2 regions of the Streptomyces sp. NPDC002958 genome follow, and region 1 is predicted to be linked to the other one. Evidence: riboswitches for the same ligand, from Rfam matches in the RefSeq annotation. Region 1 holds a riboswitch; the other holds the start of a gene.
What was found. Region 1 has a riboswitch for cyclic di-AMP ahead of ACZ3IC_RS01575 (transglycosylase family protein). Riboswitches for the same ligand answer to the same signal wherever they lie in the genome.

Region 1 (8,808 bases):
GCGGGCCGTGCCTACCGGGACGCCATCCGGGCGGCGGAGGGCAACGGATAACGTCGGGGGGTGAACCACAGCCCCGCCGACCCGCCCGCCGACAGCCCCGAGGACCAGCCCGCCGGCCGACCCGCCGACCTGCCCGTCGACAGCCCCGAGGACCAGCCCGCCGGCCCGCCCGTCGACAGCCTCGCCGACCTGCCCGCCAGCCCGTCCGCCGACAGCCCCGCGGACCAGCCCGCCGCCTGCCCCGCCGGCGCACCCGAGCTCTTCACCTGGGAGTTCGCCACCGACCCGTACCCGGCCTACGCCTGGCTGCGCGAGCACAGCCCCGTGCACCGGACCGCGCTGCCCAGCGGCGTCGAGGCCTGGCTCGTGACCCGGTACGCGGACGCCCGGCAGGCGCTCGCCGACGCCCGGCTCTCCAAGAACCCGGCACATCACGCCGAGCCGGCGCACGCCAAGGGGAAGACGGGTATCCCGGGTGAACGCAAGGCGGAGCTGATGACGCATCTGCTGAACATCGACCCGCCCGACCACACCCGCCTTCGCCGCCTCGTATCCAAGGCGTTCACCCCGCGCCGGGTCGCCGAGTTCGCGCCGCGCGTGCAGGAGCTGACGGACCGCCTCATCGACCGCTTCGTCGCGGAGGGGAAGGCGGACCTCATCCATGACTTCGCGTTCCCGCTCCCCATCTATGCGATCTGCGATCTCCTCGGCGTCCCGCCGGAGGACCAGGACGACTTCCGGGACTGGGCGGGCATGATGATCCGCCACGGCGGCGGCCCGCGCGGCGGGGTGGCCAGGTCGGTGAAGAAAATGCGCGGCTATCTCGCCGAACTGATCCACCGCAAGCGGGAGAACCCGGGGGACGACCTGATCTCGGGGCTGATCCGGGCCAGCGACCACGGCGAGCACCTCACCGAGAACGAGGCCGCGGCCATGGCCTTCATCCTGCTCTTCGCAGGGTTCGAGACGACGGTCAACCTCATCGGCAACGGGGTGTATGCCCTGCTGCGCAACCCCGGACAGCGTGAGCGGCTGCAGCGCTCCCTCGACGCGGGGGAGAGCGAGCTGCTGGAGACCGGGATCGAGGAACTGCTGCGGTACGACGGTCCGGTGGAGCTGGCGACCTGGCGCTTCGCCACCGAGCCGATGACGCTCGGCGGACAGGACATCGCGGCCGGCGATCCCGTGCTCGTCGTGCTGGCCGCCGCCGACCGTGACCCGGAACGCTTCGAGGACCCCGACACGCTCGACCTCGCACGGCGTGACAATCAGCACCTCGGATACGGGCACGGCATCCACTACTGCCTGGGAGCACCGCTCGCCCGGCTGGAGGGACAGACCGCGCTCACCACGCTTCTGAGGCGCCTTCCGGACCTGCGACTTGCGGTGAAACCTACCGATTTGCGGTGGCGTGGCGGGCTCATCATGCGTGGACTGCGCACGCTCCCTGTGGAGTTCACGCCGGGGCTCGCCCCGACGTCACCTGACGCATCGTCAACTCTGTGACTTTCACGTGATCTGTGCTGCATCGACTTGTGACACGCGTTCGAGTCCCGCTAGGTTCACCGTTCGACTCACCAGTCACTCGTCAGTCACACGGAAGGCAACCCCATGGGCTCCGCGAACGGCAGACACCGTCGCCCTCGTCAGGCACCCGCCATCGTCGTCGCCGCGGGCGTGACCGGATCGGCCATCGCCATCCCGCTGCTCGGCGCGACAGGTGCGTACGCGGCCGACGCCACGACCTGGGACCAGGTGGCCGAGTGCGAGAGCGGTGGCATGTGGAGCGCCGACCTCGGTAACGGCTTCTACGGCGGCCTGCAGTTCTCGCAGGAGACCTGGAAGGCGTACGGCGGCGAGTCCTACGCCCCGCGTGCCGACCTCGCCAGCCGCTCGCAGCAAATCGCCGTGGCCGAGAAGGTTCTGGACGACCAGGGACCGCGGGCGTGGCCCAGTTGTGCGGTCATCTCCGGCCTCGCGAAGGACGGGGCGTTGCCCGGTGTCGACCCGGGGTCCGTGCCCTCCAACGAGCCGACGCGGAGCGCGGAGTCGTCCGATGGTGCCACGTCGTCGGACGGCGCATCGGACACCGTGGACGGCTCCAAGGGCTCCAAGGGCTCGGACGTGACCGACGAGCCGGCCGGCAAGGCCAAGCCCTCCGCGAAGCCGTCGACCACCACGTCGACCGCCCCGTCCTCCGAAGCGCCCGATTCGTCCAACTCGTCAAGTACATCTGATTCATCCGATTCGTCCAGCGGTGTGGGTGGCAAGCACCGTGGCGCGCCGGCCCCCGAGGGGAGTCGGAACGCGAACGGCGGTGATGGGCGCGAGTCGGGTCGTCATGCCTCCCGCGGTGCCGGTGACGCGCGCGACGCGGGTGCGGCGGCCGCCGACGGCGCGTACACCGTCCGTCCCGGCGACAACCTCTGGGCGATTGCTGATGCACAGAAGGTTCCTGGTGGGTGGTCGGCGCTCTACGAGGCCAACAGGGGGGCCGTCGGCTCCGACCCGGACCTCATCCTCCCTGGCCAGAGCCTCGATCTCGCCTTGAAGGCCGAGTGAGGGCAGTCTGAAAATCGGTTAAAAGGGCCGCAAAAGCCGGGTAGTTAAGAGACCTATGTCCGTTTATGTGCATGTGAGACATGGGTCTCTTTGCGTCAACTGGCGTGTCGCGCCTGGGGAACCCTTCCATGCCGCCCTCACCTGCGAAAACGGTGATTCCTTGGGCGCGAGTAAGGGCTGATTGTCCGATGTGTGCGTCTTTGAATGTGAGAGTTGCGTATGTTTACGTTCGAAATCGCTCGCACCGCGGGCCCCGTCGACCGTCACGCCGAATCCTGCCGTCGGTCGAAGGGAACAGACGCGTAAAGCGCCGTAGGCAGGAGCGGGGGACCCAGGTAAGCGCCGGGCCCGATCGTCGAAAGACGCGTCAGGACCGGCTTGGGGTGAAGTCGCGCGCTAGGACGTGCGACCGGGCAACTCACTTGGCCCGAACCCGACAGCTCACCTCGTAGGCGTCGGTGAGGGGAAGTTCCATGCTGTTTTCCAGCAAGGGCAAGCATCGCCGCCCGTCCAAGGCCGTCCGTATCGCCACGCTCGCCGGCGTCGCCGGTACCGCTGTGGCCGTTCCGCTGATGGGTGCGACCAGCGCCTCGGCCGCCTCTGTCGCCACCTGGGACGCCGTCGCCCAGTGCGAGTCCGGCGGCAACTGGTCCATCAACACCGGCAACGGCTACTACGGCGGTCTGCAGTTCTCGCAGTCCAGCTGGGCCGCCGCCGGCGGTACGCAGTACGCCCCCCGTGCCGACCTGGCCACCAAGGCCCAGCAGATCGCCACCGCCGAAAAGCTCCTCGACATCCAGGGCCCGGGTGCCTGGAGCTGTGCCGCTGCCGGCAACCTGACCAACGACGGCGTCGACCCGGGCGTCGACACCGGCTCCTCCTCGGAGTCCTCCTCCGCGCCCACCGAGCAGCAGAGCACCCCGGCCGCGCCGGAGCAGCAGTCGCAGCCGGCCCAGCAGGCGCAGCCGCAGGAAGCCGAGCGTGCCGAGGCCCCCGCCGCCTCCCGCTCGGACCGCTCCGCCGCCCCGCAGGCCGAGTCGGAGGAGACCGTCACCACCCCGACTGGCGAGCAGGTCGAGAAGGGCGACGGCGAGTACGTGGTCGCCTCCGGTGACTCCCTGAGCGAGATCGCCGCCGACCACAACGTCGAGGGCGGCTGGCAGCAGCTGTTCGAGCTGAACCAGGACATCGTCAAGGACGCCGACCTGATCTACCCGGGTCAGCAGCTGCACCTGACGAAGTAGTCCAGGCCCTCTCCCCCTGAGCACCCCGGCCCGGCGCGCATTCCCCCCGTATGCGCCGGGCCGGGGTTTCTGTGCGCGCGACACCTCCGCGCGGTGCTTGCGTGCGGTGCCTGTACAGGGAGTGCCTGCATAGAGGGAGTGCTTGTGCAGGGAGTGTCGGCTGTCACACGGGGAACGCAGGCCGTGTGTGATCGTTCAACTGTTGTAGTCGTTAGCCAGTAAAATTCCTGCTGTTTGCCCGGTAATGTGCGCTCCTGGGTCTTTTTCCGTCCCAGGGGACGGGCGGTCGTCCGACTGAGCGGGCCGGGCCGGTTAGGCTCTTGTCGCAAGGCCGAAGTGACCCTGCACAACCAGTGTCATATCCCAGAAGGAGATGCCTCGTGCCGTCCATCGACGTCGTCGTAGCCCGGGAAATCCTCGACTCCCGGGGGAACCCCACGGTCGAGGTCGAGGTTGGTCTCGACGACGGCAGCACGGGTCGTGCTGCCGTGCCGTCCGGCGCCTCCACCGGTGCGTTCGAGGCCATTGAGCTTCGCGACGGTGACCCCAACCGTTACCAGGGCAAGGGCGTGGAGAAGGCCGTCCTCGCTGTCATCGAGCAGATCGGCCCGGAGCTCGTCGGCTACGACGCGACCGAGCAGCGGCTGATCGACCAGGCGATGTTCGACCTTGACGCCACCGAGAACAAGGGCTCGCTCGGCGCCAACGCCATCCTCGGCGTCTCGCTGGCCGTCGCCCACGCCGCCTCCGAGGCCTCGGACCTGCCGCTGTTCCGCTACCTCGGTGGCCCGAACGCGCACCTGCTGCCCGTTCCGATGATGAACATCCTCAACGGTGGGTCGCACGCCGACTCCAACGTGGACATCCAGGAGTTCATGATCGCCCCGATCGGCGCGGAGTCCTTCTCCGAGGCCCTGCGCTGGGGCGCCGAGGTCTACCACACGCTGAAGAAGGTCCTGAAGACCAAGGGCCTTTCGACCGGTCTCGGTGACGAGGGTGGCTTCGCGCCGAACCTGGAGTCGAACCGCGCCGCCCTCGACCTCATCATCGAGGCCATCAAGGAAGCCGGCTACGCCCCGGGCAAGGACATCGCGCTCGCGCTCGACGTCGCCGCGTCCGAGTTCTACAAGGACGGCACGTACGAGTTCGAGGGCAAGTCCCGCTCGGCCGCCGAGATGACCGAGTACTACGAGGAGCTCGTCTCCGCTTACCCGCTGGTCTCCATCGAGGACCCGCTGTACGAGGACGACTGGGCCGGCTGGAAGGTCATCACCGACAAGCTGGGCGCCAAGGTGCAGATCGTCGGCGACGACCTGTTCGTCACCAACCCGGAGCGTCTGGCCCGCGGCATCGAGGAGGGCTCCGCCAACGCCCTGCTCGTCAAGGTCAACCAGATCGGTTCGCTGACCGAGACGCTGGACGCCGTCGAGCTGGCCCAGCGCAACGGCTTCAAGTGCATGATGTCCCACCGCTCCGGCGAGACCGAGGACGTCACCATCGCCGACCTCGCCGTCGCGGTGAACTGCGGTCAGATCAAGACCGGCGCCCCGGCCCGTTCGGACCGCGTCGCCAAGTACAACCAGCTGCTGCGCATCGAGGAGATCCTCGACGACGCCGCGGTGTACGCGGGCCGCTCGGCGTTCCCGCGGTTTCGCTCTGCGAACCAGTAGGCACAGCAAGGGCTGAGTGTGCCGGTCCTTCGAGGCCAACGGCTCCGGCCTCCGTCCGTCCCCGTACTCGGTCCCGTACCGTGTGCGGGGACGGACGTGCGTAATGGGGAGGCGGAGACATGGCCGCGAAGGACCGGGACCTGTTCTCCACCGCGACCCGGCTGCGGCTGCTCGGCGAGCAGACCGCCGCCCGCGTCTACCGGTCACAGAACCGCCGTCAGGCCCGCCGCTCCCGGCTCACCGGCCGAGCGGCCTTCCTCGCCCTCGTCGTCTGCTCCCTGGTGGTCGCGCTCGCGTACCCGATGCGGCAGTACGTGTCGCAGCGGGACGAGATCGCCGACCAGGAGCGTCTGGCGCGGGAGGCCCGGGTCCGCACCGAGGAGCTGCGCGACGAGAAGGCGCGCCTCCAGGACGATGCGTACATCAGGCAGCTGGCCCGCAAGCACCTTCACTACCTTCTTCCCGGGGAGACCGGTTACACGGTGATCGACCCCGACATGGTCAAGGAGCGCAACGGCGAGACGGACGAGTCCGGCCGGCCGTGGCACTCCAACCTCTGGGACGGCGTCGACAGCGCCGACCGCGACTGACTCTCTTCATCCATCTGCAGAACCGCAGTTCGAGCAGCCCGATCAGAACCTAGGCAGGCATGGAAACCCCTCCTCCGCAGACCGAGTCCACCGCGCCCACCGAGGCGGACATCGCCGCGTTCCAGCAGCAGCTGGGCCGCCCGCCGCGCGGGCTGCGCGCGATCGCGCACCGCTGCCCGTGCGGCAACCCGGACGTGGTCGAGACGCAGCCCCGGCTGGAGGACGGTACGCCGTTCCCGACGACGTACTACCTGACGTGCCCCCGTGCCGCGTCCGCGATCGGCACGCTGGAGGCGAACGGCGTCATGAAGGAGATGACCGAGCGTCTGGGTACGGACCCCGAGCTGGCCGCCGCGTACCGGGCCGCGCACGAGGACTACATCGCCCGGCGCGACGCCATCGAGGTCCTTGAGGGCTTCCCGAGTGCGGGCGGCATGCCGGACCGGGTGAAGTGCCTGCACGTGCTGGTCGGGCACTCGCTGGCCGCGGGGCCCGGGGTGAACCCGCTGGGCGACGAGGCGATCGCGATGCTGCCGGAGTGGTGGCGCAAGGGGCCGTGCGTGACGCCCTGCCGGTCCGCGGACGCGGGCGACGAGGCCTGACCGTTGCCGGGGGCTTTTGTCCCCCGGCCCCCCGCTCCTCGGTCGCCGGAGGAGCTCGATCCGGGGCTCCTCCCCGGTATTCACGACAGGAGCACTCATGACCCGCGTGGCCGCCATCGACTGCGGTACCAACTCCATCCGACTGCTCGTCGCCGACGCGGACCCGTCCACCGGTGAGCTCGTCGAGCTCGATCGCCGGATGGAGATCGTCCGCCTCGGCCAGGGCGTCGACCGCACCGGCCGGCTCGCGGCCGAGGCCCTGGAGCGGACGTTCGCCGCCTGCCGTCAGTACGCGGAAGTGATCAAGGAGCACGGGGCGCAGAAGATACGCTTCGTCGCCACCTCCGCCTCCCGCGACGCGGAGAACAGGGACGAGTTCGTCCGCGGCGTGCTGGACATCCTGGGCGTCGAACCCGAGGTGATCAGCGGCGACCAGGAGGCGGAGTTCTCCTTCACCGGCGCCACCAAGGAACTCGCGGGCCGCGATCATCTCGTGAAGCCGTATCTCGTCGTGGACATCGGCGGCGGCTCCACCGAGTTCGTCGTCGGCGACGACCATGTGCGCGCCGCGCGTTCGGTGGACATCGGCTGTGTACGGATGACCGAGCGGCACCTCGTGCACGACGGTGTCGTGAGCGATCCGCCGACCGCCGATCAGATCACCGCGATCCGTGCCGACATCGACGCGGCCCTCGATCTCGCCGAGGAGACCGTCCCGCTCACCGGGGCGGCCACCCTTGTCGGTCTCGCCGGGACGGTCACCACGGTCGCCGCGATCGCCCTGGGGCTCGACGTCTACGACTCCGAGGCGATCCACCACTCCCGGATCTCCCTCGACCAGGTCCAGGAGATCACCGGACGGCTCGTCACCTCCACCCACGCCGAGCGTGCCGCGATCGGTGCGATGCATCCGGGACGGGTCGATGTGATCACCGCCGGGGCGCTGATCCTGCTCGCCGTGATGAAGCGGACCGGGGCCCGGGAGGTCGTCGTCAGCGAGCACGACATCCTCGACGGAATCGGCTGGTCGATCGCGTAGTCCCGCTTCCGCGGGAGCAGTGTGCGGCGGCCTGGCGCAGGGTGCGGGAATGGCGCTCATGCGCACTCCGGCCTGCACTTTCGAGCCTTCGCGGGCCACCCGAGGGGCGCCCCGCGAGAGGCATCGCAACGAACTTCGTGAACTTCTTCACAAGGAATTCGGCTCTACGGGGGGCAGTTCTGCTCCGTATGGGCGTCCAGGGCCGCTCGCGGGGCCGTTCCGTGTCGGTGCGGGACTGCTCCGGACGCGTTGCCGGAGGGTGAATCGGAGCGGTGGTCCACCCGGTCCGGAGACTCAATGCCCAGCTCACAAGCGGTGGCGAACGTCCGCCCCCGCGTCGCGGTTCCCCTTCGGCGTCATGACCTCGGTCACGTGGGCGGGGCAGTGTAGCAGAGGGTGGGGTAAATCTTGTGAAGGGGCTCACGAGCTTGCCCTCGGAGGGGGGTGGATACTCGATGGCATGAGCACCACGGAGCGTCCCAGGATCCTCGTAGTAGGCGGTGGGTACGTAGGCCTGTACGCAGCTCGACGCATTCTGAAGAAGATGCGCTACGGAGAGGCGACCGTCACGGTTGTCGACCCGCGCTCGTACATGACGTACCAGCCCTTCCTCCCCGAAGCTGCTGCCGGCAGCATCTCGCCTCGGCATGTCGTCGTCCCGCTGCGACGCGTACTGCCGAAGGCCGAGGTCCTCACCGGCCGCGTCACGACCATCGATCAGGACCGCAAGGTCGCCACGGTCGCGCCGCTCGTCGGCGAGGCCTACGAGCTGCCCTTCGACTACCTGGTCATCGCGATGGGCGCGGTCTCCCGCACCTTCCCGATCCCCGGCCTCGCCGAACAGGGCATCGGCATGAAGGGCATCGAGGAGGCCATCGGCCTGCGCAACCACGTCCTGGAGCAGCTGGACAAGGCCGACTCGACGACCGATGAGGACGTCCGCCGCAGGGCGTTGACGTTCGTCTTCGTGGGTGGCGGGTTCGCCGGTGCGGAGACCATCGGCGAGGTCGAGGACATGGCCCGCGACGCGGCGAAGTACTACATGAACGTGAAGCGTGAGGACATGCGCTTCATCCTCGTCGACGCCGCCGACAAGATCCT
Region 2 (8,808 bases), on a different contig from region 1:
CCTCTCCGTCACCCGGTTCCGCCTCGCCGTTCTCGCCCACCCACGGGATCGCCGTCACGACGACCGAGTCGCAGCCCTCGTCGGCGAGGGCCTCGGCCAGGGCGTCCCGGAAGTCCTGCGGGGTGGCGGCGGTGGTCAGGTCGCGGGGCGGGCGCGGGCGCAGCCCCTCGGTCAGGCAGGCGTCGTACGTGAGCAGGCCGAGCGACTCGGAGTTGCCGAGGATCGCGACCCGCGGGCCCGCCGGGAGGGGCTGGTCGGCGAGGAGGAGACCCGCGTCGACCATCTCCGTCACCGTGTCGACACGGATCACACCCGCCTGCCGCATGAGCGCGGAGACCGTCGCGTCCGGGATCCGGCTGACCGGCACCGCGTGGCCGGGCGGGGTGGAGCCGCTGTGCCGGGCGCCCTTCACCACGACCACCGGCTTCACGGCCGCGGTGCGCCGTGCGAGACGGGTGAACTTGCGCGGGTTGCCGAGCGATTCGAGGTACAGCAGGGCGACATCGGTGTCCGGGTCCTCGTACCAGTACTGCAGGAAGTCGTTGCCCGAGATGTCGGCGCGGTTGCCCGCGGAGATGAAGGTGGAGAGGCCGGCGCCGCGCCGGTAGAGCCCGGAGAGCAGCGCGATGCCGATCGCTCCGGACTGGGTGAACAGGCCGATGCGTCCGGGGGCGGGCGGCTCGGGGGCGAGGGAGGCGTTCAGCCGCACGGCTTCGGCGTTGTTGATGAGGCCGAAGGCGTTCGGGCCGATGATCCGCATCCCGTACGCGCGGGCCTGGCGAACCAGTTCACGCTGCCGTTCCCTGCCCTCGGCGCCCCACTCGGCGTATCCGGCGGAGAGGACGACCAGGCCCTGGACACCGTGCTCTCCGCAGTCGGCGACGGCCTCCGGAACCCGGTCGGCGGGAACGGCGACGACCGCGAGGTCGACCGGTTCTCCGATCTCGCCGATGGAACGGTGGGCGGGGACACCGTCGATCGTGCCCTGGTTGGCGGCGAAGGCACGGTTCACGGCATACGTACGACCGGTGAAGCCGGCGCCGAGGAGGTTGCGCAGAACCGTGCGGCCGACCCCTCCGGGGGTGCGGCCCGCCCCGATGACGGCGACGGATCCGGGGGCGAGCAGCCGTTGCACGGAGCGCGCCTCGGCCCGCTGCTCACGGCCGCGCTGGACGGCCAGGGACTCGGCGGTCGGTTCGAGGTCCAGGGTGAGGTGGACGGAGCCGTCCTCGAAGCTGCGCTGCTGGGTGTACCCGGCGTCCCGGAACACCTTGATCATCTTGTGGTTGGCGGGCAGCACCTCTGCCGCGAAGCGGCGGATGCCGCGTTCGCGGGCGACGGCCGCGATGTGTTCGAGGAGTGCCGAGGCCACGCCCCGGCCCTGATGCGCGTCCTGCACGAGGAAGGCGACTTCGGCCTCGTCGGCGGGCGCGGAGGCGGGCCTGCCCCGCTCGTCGATCCGGTCGTAGCGGACGGTCGCGATGAACTCGCCGCCGATGGTGACCGCGAGCCCCACCCGGTCGACGTAGTCGTGATGGGTGAAGCGGTGCACGTCCCTGTCGGACAGACGCGGGTACGGCGCGAAGAAGCGGTAGTACTTCGACTCGTCGGAGACCTGCTCGTAGAAGCTGACCAGTCGTTCGGCGTCGTCCGTGGTGATGGGCCTGATCCGCGCGGTTCCTCCGTCACGGAGAACCACGTCCGCTTCCCAGTGGTCGGGGTACGCGTGATGCGGACTCTGCTCCGGCGAGGACTGCATGGGCAAAGACTACGACTCCGCCAGCGGTCGCGTAGGTCTTGGGGCCGGGTCAGTCTGAGGGGGCCGATCGGCGGTACAGCACGGGTTGCGGGCCGTCTCGCGGGTCGGCCGGAGCATCGCGCACTGCATGAGAGACTGGTCTAGACAACCATTGATTCGTGAAGGGCAGAACCATGGCTGAGCGCCGCGTCAAGGTCGGTTGGGCCGAGGGCCTGCACGCCCGCCCCGCTTCCATCTTCGTCCGTGCCGCCACGGCTTCCGGCGTCCCCGTGACGATCTCCAAGGCCGATGGCAACCCGGTGAACGCCGCCTCCATGCTCGCGGTGCTCGGTCTCGGCGCGCACGGTGGCGAGGAGATTGTCCTCGCATCCGAGGCCGACGACTCCGAAGCCGCCCTGGACCGTCTGGCAAAGCTGGTCGCCGAAGGGCTCGACGAGCTTCCGGAGACCGTCTGAACCATTTTCTGCGAAAGAGCCGCGGCACCCTGATTCGGGGCCGCGGCTCTTTCGCTTTCCCCATCCGGGACGGGTGGAAATTCATGAATATCTTTTGGCCGCAAGGCGGTTCGGCGGGCAGGTACTGCGGGTGGGACGCCGGGCGGACACGGAGGCCGGACACGGCGAAGGCCCCGGCGTGTGCCGGGGCCTTCGAAGCGGTACTGCGGGTGGAGCGTCGATCAGACACTGACGCCGTGGGCGCGCAGGTACGCGACGGGGTCCATGTCGGAGCCGTACGACGGCGTGGTCCGGGCCTCGAAGTGGAGGTGCGGCCCGGTGGAGTTGCCGGTGGAGCCGGAGAGGCCGATCTGCTGGCCCGCACCGACGCTCTGCCCGACGGAGACGCCGATCGAGGAGAGGTGGCCGTACTGCGTGTACGTGCCGTCCGCCATCCGGAGCACGATGTTGTTGCCGTACGCGCCGCCCCAGCCGGCCTCCACGACCGTACCGGCGCCGACGGCGACGACGGAGCTGCCGGACGCGGCCTGGAAGTCGACGCCCGAGTGGCTGCCGGAGGACCAGAGCGAGCCGCCGGACTTGTAGCCGGTGGTGACGTACGAACCGGCGACCGGGAGCTGGAAGGAGTTCAGGCGGGCGCGCTCGGCGGACCGGGCGGCACGCGCCTTCTCCGCACGTGCCTCCTCGGCGCGCGCTTCGGCCGCGCGCTCCGCTTCGGCCTTGGCCTCTGCCTTCTTCTTGGCTTCGGCCTTCTTCTTGGCCTCCGCCTTCGCCTTCGCCTTCGCCGCGACATCGGCCTGGTGCTTCTGGTCGTCGGCCTGGGCGGCGATCTGGTCGGCGAGCGCACCGTCGATAGCCATGACCTGACTCAGACCGGTCTCGACGACAGAGGGGGCCTCGGCGCCCGCGGCGAGGGCCGGTGAGGCCATGCCGCCGATGACGCCGGTGGTGGCCAGAGCCGCGACGCCGGCGATCTTCGCGCTCCTGCGCGTCAGTCGGCTCGCGGCACGATGCTTCCCGGTGGCACGGGTGAACGCCATGAAGTGGCTGGTCCTTTCCTTCCTTCTCGCCTACCGGGTTAGCTGACGGGTTCGGAGCAGGAAGGTCTCCTACGGACACCCCGGCCTCATCGAGGCTCAGACATCCGATTCACCCCAGGGACTGCGTGGGTCCCCGGCTCCCCAGGCTCGCGCCTGACGGGGACTCGGCGATGGCTGCCCGGTACGTCGCGGTTGCGGCATACGAGTGACAGGCAGCCGAGCCGACGCTAAGCGGGAGCACATTCATTCACCAAACGGACAGGCCGTTTTGTAGCGCATCCCACAGGGCAGACAGGCAACCTCCCCTCTAAAACGGACAAAAGGGAAGACCCCTGCGAGATCTAGCTCACAAGGGTTTTCCCTTTTGTCCCGTTATGCGGGCATATGACGGGCCAATGGACCGGTCGGCGGGGGCGCTCGGTCGACCGTGCCAGTCGACCTGTGCACTGTCACACGGGACAGGTCCGCCGTCGCCCGCGTCGAGTCGGTCGGTCCGCCGTCGCCCGCGTCGGGCCGGACGGTCGTCCGTCGTCCACGACGGGTGCGCCCGTCAGCCGGCGACCACCGACACCTCTCCGATGCCCAGCGCCCGGACCGGCTCCTCGATCTGTGCCGCGTCACCGACGAGGACCGTGACCAGCCGGTCGTCCGGGAAGGCGTTGACCACCGCTGCGGTCGCCTCGACCGTGCCGGTCTCCGCGAGCCGGGCGTACAGCTGTGCCTGGTAGTCGTCCGGGAGGTGCTGCTCGACCTGGTCGGCGAGGGTGCCCGCGACGGAGGCCGCCGTCTCGAACTTCAGCGGTGCGACACCCACGAGGTTCTGCACGGCCGTCTCGCGCTCTTCATCGGTCAGCCCCTCGGCCGCGAGGGTCCGAAGGACAGTCCACAGGTCCTTCAGCGCCGGTCCGGTGGACTCCGTGTCCACCGATCCGCTGATGGCGAGCATTGCGGCACCGGTCGCCCCCGAGGCGGAATCCGGGGCCGACGACCGCAGCACCTGGGCGAAGGCCCGTACGCCGTAGGTGTAGCCCTTCTCCTCGCGCAGCACACGGTCCAGCCGGGAGGTGAGCGTGCCGCCCAGGCAGTAGGTGCCGAGCACCTGGGCCGGCCACACGCTGTCGTGACGGTCGGCGCCGATCCGGCCGATCAGCAACTGCGTCTGCACCGCGCCCTGACGATCGACGATCACCACGCGGCCGGTGTCGTCCGCGGTGATCGGCGGGGCGGGGCGGGGCTCGGTGGTGTCCCCGGACCAGTCGCCGATGGTGTCGGCGAGCAGGGCGTCCAGGTCGATGCCGGTGAGGTCACCGACGACCACGGCGGTCGCCGTGGACGGCCGGATGTGGGCATCGAAGAAGGCGCGCACGGCTGCCGAGTCGATCCGCTCCACCGTCTCCTCGGTGCCCTGGCGTGGGCGCGACATCCGCGCCGTGGCCGGGAAGAGCTCCTTGGAGAGCTGCTTGGCGGCGCGCCGGGCCGGGTTGGCCTGCTCGTGCGGAATCTCGTCGAGCCGGTTGCGTACCAGCCGTTCGATCTCGCTGTCGGCGAAGGCGGGCGCCCGCAGGGCCTCGGCGACCAGTGCGAGTGCCTTCGCCAGCCGGGAGGCCGGGACCTCCAGGGAGACCCGGACGCCGGGGTGGTCGGCGTGCGCGTCGAGGGTGGCGCCGCAGCGCTCCAGCTCGGCGGCAAACTCCTCGGCGGTGTGCTTGTCGGTGCCCTCGGACAGCGCCCGCGACATGATCGTGGCCACACCGTCGAGCCCCTCGGGCTCTGCGTCCAGCGGGGCGTCGAGGAAGATCTCGACCGCCACCACCTGCTGGCCGGGGCGGTGACAGCGCAGCACCGTGAGGCCGTTGGGCAGGGCGCCACGCTCCGGCGCGGGAAAGGCCCAGGGGCGGGCGACGCCGGGGGCCGGCTGCGGGTGGTACTGCATGGAAACTCCAGTCGCGGCAGCGTCGGTCACTTGTCCGCTCCTTCGTGCGCGTCGGTCTCTTCGGCGTCGGTCTCATCGGTGTCCGCTGCGTCCGCGGGCTCGGCCGATTCGACCGGCTCGTAGACCAGCACCGCCCGGTTGTCGGGGCGCAGCTGGGCCTTGGCGACCGCCTGGACCTCTTCCGCGGTGACATCGAGCACCCGCTGCACGGCGGTCAGGGCGAGCTGCGGGTCGCCGAACAGCACGGTGAACCGGCAGAGTTCGTCGGCGCGGCCCGCGACCGTACCGAGCCGGTCCAGCCATTCGCGCTCCAACTGGGCCTGCGCACGCTCCATTTCCTCGGGCGTGGGGCCCTCGGCGGCGAACCGGGCGAGCTCCTCATCGACCGCGGCCTCGATCTGCGGCACCTCGACGCCGCCGGACGTCTTGACGTCCAGCCAGCCGAGCGAGGGCGCACCGGCCAGCCGCAGCAGCCCGAACCCGGCCGCCACAGCCGTCCGGTCACGGCGGACCAGCCGGTTGTGCAGCCGCGACGACTCGCCGCCGCCGAGCACGGTCAGCGCGAGGTCTGCCGCGTCGCACTCACGGGTGCCGTCGTGCGGCAGCCGGTAGGCGGCCATCAGCGCCCGCGCCGGGACCTCCTCGTGCACCTCTTCGCGCAGCTGCTCGCCGATGATCTCGGGGAGCGTGCCGTCGCGCGGCGGCTGCTTGCCGTCGTGGGACGGGATGGAGCCGAAGTACTTCTCGATCCAGGCGAGCGTCTGCTCGGGGTCGATGTCACCGACGACCGAGAGCACCGCGTTGTTGGGAGCGTAGTACGTACGGAAGAAGCTGCGCGCGTCCTCGAGGGTCGCGGCGTCCAGGTCGGCCATCGAACCGATCGGTGTGTGGTGGTACGGGTGGCCCTCGGGGTAGGCCAGTGCCGTCAGTTTCTCGAACGCCGTGCCGTAGGGGACGTTGTCGTAGCGCTGGCGACGCTCGTTCTTGACGACGTCGCGCTGATTCTCCATGGACTCCTCGTCGAGCGCGGCGAGCAGCGAGCCCATCCGGTCCGCCTCGAGCCAGAGGGCCAGCTCCAGCTGGTGCGTGGGCATGGTCTCGAAGTAGTTGGTGCGCTCGAAGCTGGTGGTCCCGTTGAGCGAACCACCGGCCCCCTGCACCAGCTCGAAGTGTCCGTTCCCCTTGACCTGGCCGGAGCCCTGGAACATCAGGTGCTCGAAGAGGTGAGCCAGACCGGTGCGTCCCTTGACCTCATGGCGCGAGCCGACGTCGTACCAGAGGCAGACCGCGGCGACCGGGGTCAGATGGTCCTCGGAGAGCACCACGCGCAGGCCATTGGCCAGACGGTACTCGGTCGCTGTCAAGCCGCCGGAGCCGGCCTGGGCTGTGGCCGTGTGACCCATGGGCATGTACGTCCCTTCGATCGCGATACTGGATTTCCTGCGAGACCTGCCACTTTAAGCAAGCGCACAGACACCTGCCGAAGTTCCCATACCGCGGAAGTTCGCGTGAAAGAGGGGCGCATCCCCCGCGGGAGGGGCCGTGAAACCACCTCGGCAGCGGTCGGGATCAGCTCTTGGGACGGGTCGAGGTCGGCGATGTCAGCGCGGCGGTCCACAATGGTCGGCGTCAGAACCTGAGGTTGCCCGAACAGAATCCGTGAAGGAGTCGCAGCAGCGATGGCCCGCCGCAGCACGAAGACCCCGCCGCCGGACGACTTCGAGGAGAAGATCCTCGACATCGACGTCGTCGACGAAATGCAGGGCTCCTTCCTTGAGTACGCATACTCGGTGATCTACTCCCGGGCCCTGCCGGACGCCCGTGACGGCATGAAGCCGGTGCACCGCCGCATCGTGTACCAGATGAACGAGATGGGCCTGCGCCCCGACCGCGGCTATGTGAAGTGCGCCCGTGTCGTCGGCGAGGTCATGGGCAAGTTGCACCCGCACGGCGATGCGTCCATCTACGACGCGCTGGTCCGTCTGGCGCAGCCGTTCTCCATGCGGCTCCCCCTGGTGGACGGCCACGGCAACTTCGGCTCGCTCGGAAACGACGACCCGCCGGCCGCCATGCGGTACACCGAGTGCCGGATGGCCGACGCGACGTCACTGATGACGGAGTCGATCGACGAGGACACCGTCGATTTCCAGTCGAATTACGACGGCCAGGAGCAGGAGCCGACCGTTCTCCCGGCCGCGTACCCGAACCTCCTGGTCAACGGGGCGTCCGGGATCGCTGTCGGCATGGCGACCAATATGCCGCCGCACAACCTGGGCGAGGTCATCGCCGCCGCGCGTCATCTGATCAAGCATCCGGGTGCCGACCTGGAGACCCTGATGCGGTTCGTCCCCGGTCCCGATCTGCCGACGGGTGGCCGGATCGTGGGGCTGGGCGGTATCAAGGACGCTTACGACCGCGGGCGCGGCACGTTCAAGATCCGTGCGATGGTCGCCGTGGAGAATGTGACGGCGCGCCGCAAGGGTCTGGTCGTCACCGAGCTGCCCTTCGCCGTCGGCCCGGAGAAGGTGATCTCCAAGATCAAGGATCTGGTCTCGGCGAAGAAGCTCCAGGGCATCGCGGACGTGAAGGACCTCACCGACCGCGAGCACGGCCTGCGCCTGGTCATCGAGGTGAAGAACGGCTTCGTGCCGGAGGCCGTGCTGGAGCAGCTCTACAAGCTGACGCCGATGGAGGAGTCCTTCGGCATCAACAATGTGGCGTTGGTCGACGGACAGCCGCTCACTCTGGGCCTCAAGGAGCTCCTTGAGGTCTATCTCGACCACCGCTTCGACGTGGTGCGACGGCGCAGCGAGTTCCGCCGGGGCAAGCGCCGCGACCGACTGCATCTGGTCGAGGGCCTGCTCGTCGCGCTGATCGACATCGACGAGGTCATCCGGCTCATCCGGTCCAGTGACAACTCGGTGCAGGCGAAGGAGCGACTCATCGAGCGCTTCTCGCTGAGCGAGGTCCAGACGCAGTACATCCTGGACACCCCACTGCGCCGGCTGACCCGGTTCGACCGGATCGAGCTGGAGAGCGAGCGGGACCGGCTCAACGCCGAAATCGACGAGCTGACCACCATCCTCGAATCGGACACCGAGCTGCGCAAGCTCGTCTCCTCCGAACTGGCCGCGGTCGCCAAGAAGTTCGGCACCGACCGGCGTACGGTGCTGCTGGAGTCGGCCGGTTCGCAGGTCGCCTCGGTGCCGCTGGAGGTCGCGGACGACCCGTGCCGGGTGCTGCTGTCATCGACCGGCCTGCTGGCCCGTACCGCCAATGACGATCCGATCGTCTTCGTCGAGGACGCCAAGCGCGCCAAGCACGATGCGATCGTTTCGGCCGTGCCGGCGACGGCCCGTGGCGATGTGGGCGTGGTGACGTCCACGGGGCGGCTGCTGCGACTCGCGGTGATCGATCTGCCTCAGCTGCCGGACACCCATGCGGCGCCCAACCTGTCGGGCGGTGCGATGGTTGCGGAGTTCCTCGCGCTGGAGAGCGACGAGGAGGTCATCTGCCTCACCACGCTCGACGAGGCCTCCCCCGGCCTGGCGATCGGTACCCTTCAGGGGGTCGTCAAGCGGGTGGTGCCGGACTACCCGGCCAACAAGGACGAGTTGGAGG

Region 2: linked by a shared signal. The riboswitch ahead of ACZ3IC_RS22300 (M23 family metallopeptidase) and the one ahead of ACZ3IC_RS01575 (transglycosylase family protein) in region 1 are both predicted to bind cyclic di-AMP.

The regions. Positions count from the first base shown of each region.
Region 1 covers NZ_JBVHDS010000001.1:320,828-329,635, forward strand. The annotation lists gene ACZ3IC_RS01560 (nucleoside triphosphate pyrophosphohydrolase) at 1-51, shown strand, start outside; gene ACZ3IC_RS01565 (cytochrome P450 family protein) at 190-1,506, shown strand; gene ACZ3IC_RS01570 (LysM peptidoglycan-binding domain-containing protein) at 1,612-2,562, shown strand; cyclic di-AMP (ydaO/yuaA leader) riboswitch at 2,861-3,032, shown strand; gene ACZ3IC_RS01575 (transglycosylase family protein) at 3,036-3,806, shown strand; gene eno (phosphopyruvate hydratase) at 4,187-5,476, shown strand; gene ACZ3IC_RS01585 (FtsB family cell division protein) at 5,596-6,066, shown strand; gene ACZ3IC_RS01590 (DUF501 domain-containing protein) at 6,126-6,668, shown strand; gene ACZ3IC_RS01595 (Ppx/GppA phosphatase family protein) at 6,766-7,707, shown strand; gene ACZ3IC_RS01600 (NAD(P)/FAD-dependent oxidoreductase) at 8,168-8,808, shown strand, end outside.
Region 2 covers NZ_JBVHDS010000013.1:40,994-49,801, forward strand. The annotation lists gene ACZ3IC_RS22290 (bifunctional acetate--CoA ligase family protein/GNAT family N-acetyltransferase) at 1-1,759, opposite strand, end outside; gene ACZ3IC_RS22295 (HPr family phosphocarrier protein) at 1,933-2,214, shown strand; gene ACZ3IC_RS22300 (M23 family metallopeptidase) at 2,436-3,254, opposite strand; cyclic di-AMP (ydaO/yuaA leader) riboswitch at 3,268-3,434, opposite strand; gene ACZ3IC_RS22305 (M16 family metallopeptidase) at 3,805-5,187, opposite strand; gene ACZ3IC_RS22310 (M16 family metallopeptidase) at 5,214-6,596, opposite strand; gene ACZ3IC_RS22315 (DNA gyrase/topoisomerase IV subunit A) at 6,867-8,808, shown strand, end outside.